Regions from separate parts of the Streptomyces sp. JNUCC 63 genome, predicted to be linked through region 1. Evidence: riboswitches for the same ligand, from Rfam matches in the RefSeq annotation. Region 1 holds a riboswitch; the other holds the start of a gene.
The links. A riboswitch is a leader RNA that binds a small molecule or an ion and turns the genes downstream of it on or off. The one in region 1 is predicted to bind cyclic di-AMP.
Positions count from the first base shown of each region.

Region 2: linked by a shared signal. The riboswitch ahead of ACX25U_RS09210 (M23 family metallopeptidase) and the one ahead of ACX25U_RS16810 (M23 family metallopeptidase) in region 1 are both predicted to bind cyclic di-AMP.

Region 1 is NZ_CM135963.1:3,685,468-3,688,901, reverse strand. Features, by position in the region: gene ACX25U_RS16820 (dihydrofolate reductase family protein) at 1-934, shown strand, start outside; tRNA gene ACX25U_RS16815 (tRNA-Met) at 989-1,062, shown strand; cyclic di-AMP (ydaO/yuaA leader) riboswitch at 1,324-1,479, shown strand; gene ACX25U_RS16810 (M23 family metallopeptidase) at 1,489-2,532, shown strand; gene ACX25U_RS16805 (aldo/keto reductase) at 2,629-3,434, shown strand, end outside.
Region 2 is NZ_CM135963.1:2,030,156-2,033,589, reverse strand. Features, by position in the region: gene ACX25U_RS09215 (M16 family metallopeptidase) at 1-960, shown strand, start outside; cyclic di-AMP (ydaO/yuaA leader) riboswitch at 1,151-1,347, shown strand; gene ACX25U_RS09210 (M23 family metallopeptidase) at 1,358-2,119, shown strand; gene ACX25U_RS09205 (HPr family phosphocarrier protein) at 2,241-2,522, opposite strand; gene ACX25U_RS09200 (GNAT family N-acetyltransferase) at 2,697-3,434, shown strand, end outside.

The sequences.
Region 1 (3,434 bases):
GGAGCGGCGGGCGGCCCGGGTGGCCGCCGGGCGGGCGGAGTATCCGCTGAAGGCCGCGGTCAGCGCGTCCGGGGAGCTGGACCCCGAGGCGCGCTTCTGGCACACGGGCGGCGAGAAGGTTCTCTACACGACCGACGAGGGGGCGCGGCGGGCGCGGCGGACGGGTATCGCCGCCGATGTGGTGCCGCTGGGCGCCGTACTCGACTGGGGACTGCTGCTCGAGCACCTGCACGACGTGCGCGGGGTGCGCCGGCTCATGGTGGAGGGCGGCGGGACCGTCCACACGCAGTTGCTGCGGCTGCAGCTCGCGGACGAGGTGCAGCTCGTGCTGGCCCCGCTGTTCGTGGGGGACCCCGAGGCGCCTCGGCTGTTCGGGCCCGGGGGCTATCAGGGCGGGCGGCTGCGGCTGGTGGAGGCGCGGGTCATCGAGGACGTCGTCCTCATGCGCTACGAGCCGACCGCACCCGGCCCGGTGGACCGCGTCGTACCCGCGGACCGGCACTGGCTGCGGCTCGCGTGCGAGCTGGCCGCGCAGTGCCCGCCGTCCCGGACCGCGTTCAGCGTGGGCGCGGTGGTGGTCGCCGCCGACGGGACCGAGCTCGCCCGCGGGTACTCGCGGGAGGCCGGCGACCCGGTCGTGCACGCGGAGGAGGCGGCGCTGGCCAAGGTCGACCCGGCGGATCCGCGGCTGGCCGGCGCCACGGTGTACAGCAGTCTGGAGCCGTGCGCCCGCCGCGCCTCCCGGCCGCGCCCGTGCGCCCGGCTGATTCTGGACGCGGGGGTACGGCGGGTGGTCACGGCCTGGCGGGAACCGGACACGTTCGTCGAGGGCGCCGACGGGACCGGGGTGCTGACGGCCGGGGGTGCCGAGGTCGTCGTGGTGCCGGAGTACGAGGGGCCGGCCAAGGAGCCGAACCGGCATCTGCTGGGCTGAGCGGAATACGTGCGCAAGCTGCCCCGCGCATGGCGTACACTGGTGTCACACCGACGCGGGGTGGAGCAGCTCGGTAGCTCGCTGGGCTCATAACCCAGAGGTCGCAGGTTCAAATCCTGTCCCCGCTACTGAAGGCTCAGGGCCGGAATCCGATCAAGGATTCCGGCCCTGAGTGTTTCCCGGGCGCGTCGCAGGCCGCGGTGGCGTGAGTTTCCTGACGCGCGGTCGACTCGGATGGATGACTCGCCCCATTTTTGCCGGTCATGGGCTGTAAGTTCTGGCCAAGAAGGTTTAATGATCAAGCCGAACGGCTTGGAATCCGGGCTCCGGGTCTATTAACGTTCGATAACGCAGAGCACGGTCGTCCCAGCCGCCACAAGAGGCGGCTCCGTGTGCACGCGCCGAATCCCGCAAGGGAGCCGGGGAACCACCAACTTGGGGTGAATCGGGCTCAATCACCGTGGAAGCACGGCTGGTTGACGCGCGTAGGAGACCTTCCCCTCCGAACCCGTCAGCTAACCCGGTAGGCGACGGAAGGAAAGGAGTGCGCCTTCGTGGCGTCCAACCGGCTGGCCCCAGAAGCCCCGTCCGTGCCGGACCGGCACGACACCGAGACCTTCGGCTACGGCGGCCGGCGTGCCGACGAGGGCCCCTGGGAGGAGTGGAACCCCACCGCGGAGTCCACCCGCCCCGCGCGCGGCCGGCACCGCGTCGCCAAGCAGCGCGGCGGCGGGCTCGCCCGCAGCTCCACGGTTCTCGGCGTCGGCGTGATCGCCGCCGTCGGCGCGGGCGGCATGGCCAGCGCCAACACCAGCAAGCCGCCGGTGTCCATCTCGCTGCCCGACCTGCCTTCCGTGGGCTCTCTGTTCGACGACGCCTCCGACGCCCCCAACACCCCCGAGGGCTCGGCGACCGCGCTCAGCGGCGTCGGTGTGACCACGGCCGACACCGAGCAGGGCACCTCCGACGCCGGTGAGGTGCTGCGCAACCGCATCATGGCGCAGGCCGAGCAGCAGCAGGCCCAGATCGAGGCCAAGACCCTCGCGGACGCCGAGGCCGCCGCCGCCAAGAAGGCCGACGAGGCCGCCGCGAAGGCGCAGAAGGAGGCCGAGGCCAAGGCCGCCGCCGAGAAGAAGAAGGCGGAGGAGGAGGCCGCGAGGAAGGCCGAGGAGGCGCGGCTGGCCGAGCTGGCCAGGCAGTACACGCTGCCGACCTCCTCGTACACGATCACCTCGTCCTTCGGGCAGGCCGGCGCCATGTGGTCCTCCGGCTACCACACCGGCCTGGACTTCGCCGCGCCCACCGGCACCCTGATCAAGGCGGTCCACAGCGGCACCATCACCGAGGCGGGCTGGGCCGGCTCCTACGGCTACCGCACGATCCTCACCCTCGACGACGGCACCGAGCTGTGGTTCTGCCACCAGTCGTCGATCAGCGTCAACGTCGGGCAGAAGGTCAGCACGGGCGACGTCATCGGCCGCGTGGGCGCCACCGGCAACGTCACCGGGCCCCACCTGCACTTCGAGGTCCACCCGGACGGCCAGGCGGGCGGGATCGACCCGATGACGTGGCTGCGCGGCAAGGGTCTCACCCCCTGACGGGCCTCAACCTCTGACGAACCCCTGATGTCTGTTTGCGCAGCCTTGTGGCCGGATGCGGAATGATCCGCTCCGGCCCGGCTGTTGATGTTGGACATGACTTCTCTACGTAAACTGGGCTCGTCCGATCTCGAGGTCTTCCCGCTCGCCCTGGGCGGCAACGTCTTCGGCTGGACCGCCGACCGGGAGCAGTCCTTCGCCGTCCTGGACGCCTACGCGGCCGCCGGAGGCAACTTCGTCGACACCGCCGACTCCTACTCGGCGTGGATCGAGGGGAACCAGGGCGGCGAGTCCGAGACGATCATCGGCAAGTGGGTGAAGGCACGGGGCAACCGCTCCGACGTCGTCATCGCCACCAAGGTGAGCCAGCACCTCGACTTCCAGGGGCTGAGCGCCGCCAACATCAAGGCCGCGGCCGACGCCTCCCTCAAGCGCCTGGGCACGGACTACATCGACCTGTACTACACGCACTTCGACAAGCCGGAGGTGCCCGTCGAGGAGATCATCGGCGCGCTCGACGAGCTGGTGAAGGCGGGCAAGGTGCGGCACATCGCCGCCTCGAACATCTCCGCCGAGCGGCTGACGGCCTCCCTGGACTTCTCCGAGCGCGAGGGCCTGGCCCGCTACGTGGCCCTCCAGCCGCACTACAACCTGGTCTCCCGCGACACCTACGAGGGCGAGCTGCAGAACCTGGCCGAGCGGGCCGGTCTGGCCGCCGTTCCGTACTACGCGCTCGCCTCCGGGTTCCTGACCGGCAAGTACCGGCCCGGTACGACGGTGGACAGCGCGCGGGCGCAGGGCGCCGCCAGGCACCTGGACACCGAGCGCGGCCAGAAGGTTCTCGCCGCCCTCGACGAGGTCGCCCGGGCCCACGACGCCGAGGTCGCCACGGTGGCCCTGGC
Region 2 (3,434 bases), 1.7 Mb from region 1:
GTGCGCAACCGGCTCGACGAGATCCCGCACGAGCTGGCCAACCCCTCCCGCCGCGCCGCCAAGGAGCTCTCCAAGGAGCTGTTCCCGGCCACCGCGCGCATGTCACGCCCGCGCCAGGGCACCGAGGAGACGGTCGGCGCCATCGACTCGGCGGCCGTCCGCTCCTTCTACGACCGGCACGTGCGTCCCGCCACGGCCACCGCCGTGGTCGTCGGCGACCTCACCGGCATCGACCTGGACGAGCTGCTGGGCGAGACCCTGGGCGCCTGGACGGGGGCGCCCGCCAAGCCGCGGCCCGTGCCGCCGGTGACCGCCGACGACACCGGGCGCGTGGTCATCGTCGACCGGCCCGGCGCCGTCCAGACGCAGCTGCTCATCGGCCGTGTCGGCCCCGACCGGCACGACCGCGTGTGGCCCGCCCAGGTGCTCGGCACCTACTGCCTCGGCGGCACCCTCACCTCCCGCCTGGACCGCGTCCTGCGCGAGGAGAAGGGCTACACCTACGGTGTGCGGGCGTTCGGCCAGGTGCTGCGTTCCGCCCCCGACGGCTCGGGCGCCGCGATGCTCGCCATCAGCGGCTCGGTCGACACGCCGAACACCGGCCCGGCCCTGCAGGACCTGTTCACGGTGCTGCGCAAGCTCGCCGCCGAGGGCCTGACCGACACCGAGCGGGACGTCGCCGTGCAGAACCTCGTCGGCGTGGCGCCGCTGAAGTACGAGACGGCGGCCGCCGTGGCGAGCACGCTCGCCGACCAGGTCGAGCAGCACCTGCCCGACGACTACCAGGCGGCGCTCTACCAGCAGCTCGCCGCCACCGGCACGGTGGAGGCCACCGCTGCCGTCGTCAACGCCTTCCCGGTGGACCGGCTGGTGACCGTCCTCGTCGGTGACGCCGCGCAGATCAAGGAGCCCGTCGAGGCCCTCGGCATCGGCCACGTCACCGTCGTGGCGGCCGAGTAGCGGCACGCGCGCGCGGGGCCCCGGTGACCGAAGCGTCACCAGGGCCCCGTGATGCCCGAATTGAGGCGGAGTCTGCCCCTATGCCCTGTGTTCTGTGCTACAAAACCTCCACTCCGTTTGGGATTTGAAAGCGGCCCCGTCTAGCGTCGGTCCGGCTGTTCGTCGGGCAGTGCGCCGCATCCGCGGCACCGGGCAGCCATCGCCGAGTCCCCGTACGGCGCGAGCCAGGGGAGCCGGGGACCCGCCCTCCTGTCGCCGCCTTCGCGGCTGGAGGGGCCCAAGTCCCTGGGGTGAATCGGACACCCGCGCGCGGTGCGAGGGTGCCCGTAGGAGACCTTCCTGCTCCGAACCCGTCAGCTAACCCGGTAGGCGAGAGGAAGGAAAGGACAGCGTCTGCATGGCGTTCACCCGCGCCACCGGGAAGCACCGCCGGCCCAGCCGGATGCACCGCACCACCGCCCGCGCGGCGGGCGTCGCGGCCCTCACCACCACCACCGGCGTCGTCGGCACCCTCGCCGCCTCCCCGGCCCTCGCCGCCGAGACCCCCGCCCCCGAGGACACCGGACTGACCCCGGTCATCACCATCGGCGCCGGCATCGCCGAGAAGATCGACGCCCAGGCCGCCGCCCAGAAGCAGGCCGCCGAGCGGAAGCTGGCCGAGGAGGCCGCCCGCAAGAAGGCCGTGGAACGGGCGAAGGCGGAGCGCGAGGCCAAGGAGCGCGCCGCCCGCGAGGCCGAGCGCAGGCGCCTGAACACCTTCGTGTCGCCGATCTCCGGCTCCTACGTCTCCACCGGCTACCGGAGCGGCGGCTCCCTGTGGTCCTCCGGCTCCCACACCGGCATCGACTTCCACGCCGCCGGCGGCACCGCCGTCCACGCGGTCGGCGTCGGCACCGTCGTCCAGGCCGGCTGGGGCGGGGCGTACGGCAACCAGGTCGTGATCAGGATGGCCGACGGCATGTACACCCAGTACGGCCACCTGTCGTCCATCGGTGTCTCGGTGGGCCAGACGGTCGTCCCCGGCCGGCAGATCGGCCTGTCCGGCGCGACCGGCAACGCCACCGGAGCGCACCTGCACTTCGAGGCCCGTACGACCCCGGACTACGGCTCTGACGTCGACCCCGTGACCTACCTCCGCAAGCACGGCGTGAACATCTGACGCACCGCGCCCGGAAAACGGCGAAGCCGTGCCGCCCGCAGAGGACGGCACGGCTTCAGTGCCCGATCAGCCGGACCGGCCGGACCGGCAGAATCGGCCGGTCCGGCCGGTCGGCCGGCGGTCAGACCGTCTCGGGAAGCTCCTCGAGCCCCTCGGACACCAGCTTGGCCAGCCGGTCCAGCGCGTCGTCCGCACCCTCGGCGTCGGAGGCCAGGACGACCTCCTCGCCACCCTGGGCGCCGAGGCCGAGCACGGCCAGCATGGAGGCCGCGTTGACGGGCGTGCCGTCGGCCTTGGCGATCGTCACGGGGACGCCTGCGGCCGTGGCGGCCCGGACGAAGATGGAGGCGGGACGGGCGTGAAGGCCCTCGGCCCAGCCGACGTTGACGCGGCGCTCAGCCATGTGATGCTGCCCTTCAGGTGATCAGGGTTGTCTAGACCAGTTTCCCACACGTGAGGCATCCCGGGGCGGTTCGTTGTTCCGCTCCGGGCGGCGTCGGACCGCGGCCTCGGTCCGGTGTGTGTCCTCCACAGACTGCCTTTCCCCGTTGTCGGACGCCAGCCGTACTCTGGGCCCATGCAGACCCCGCCGGACCGGCACGAGTACCCCGCCCACTGGGAGGCCGACGTGGTGCTGCGCGACGGCGGCACCGCGCGGATCCGTCCCATCACCGCCGATGACGCCGACCGTCTGGTCAGCTTCTACGAGCAGGTGTCGGACGAGTCCAAGTACTACCGCTTCTTCGCGCCCTATCCGCGCCTGTCCGCGAAGGACGTCCACCGCTTCACGCACCACGACTTCGTGGACCGGGTGGGACTCGCGGCCACGATCGGCGGCGAGTTCATCGCCACCGTACGCTATGACCGCATCGGCACCGACGGCATGCCCGCCTCGGCGCCCTCCGACGAGGCCGAGGTCGCCTTCCTGGTGCAGGACGCCCACCAGGGACGCGGGGTCGCCTCCGCGCTCCTGGAGCACATCGCGGCCGTCGCCCTCGAGCGCGGCATCCGCCGCTTCACCGCCGAGGTGCTGCCCGCCAACACCAAGATGATCAAGGTGTTCACGGACGCCGGGTACACCCAGAAGCGCAGCTTCGAGGACGGCGTCGTACGCCTGGAGTTCGACATCGAGCCGACCGACCGCTCGCTGGCCGTGCAGCGCGCGCGGGAGCAGCGCGCCGAGGCGCGGTCGGTGCGGCGGCTGCTGGTGCCCGGCTCCGTCGCCGTCATCGGCGTGGGCCGCACACGCGGGGGTGTGGGCCGCAGCATCCTCGACAACATCCGCGACGGCGGGTTCACCGGCCGGCTCCACGCC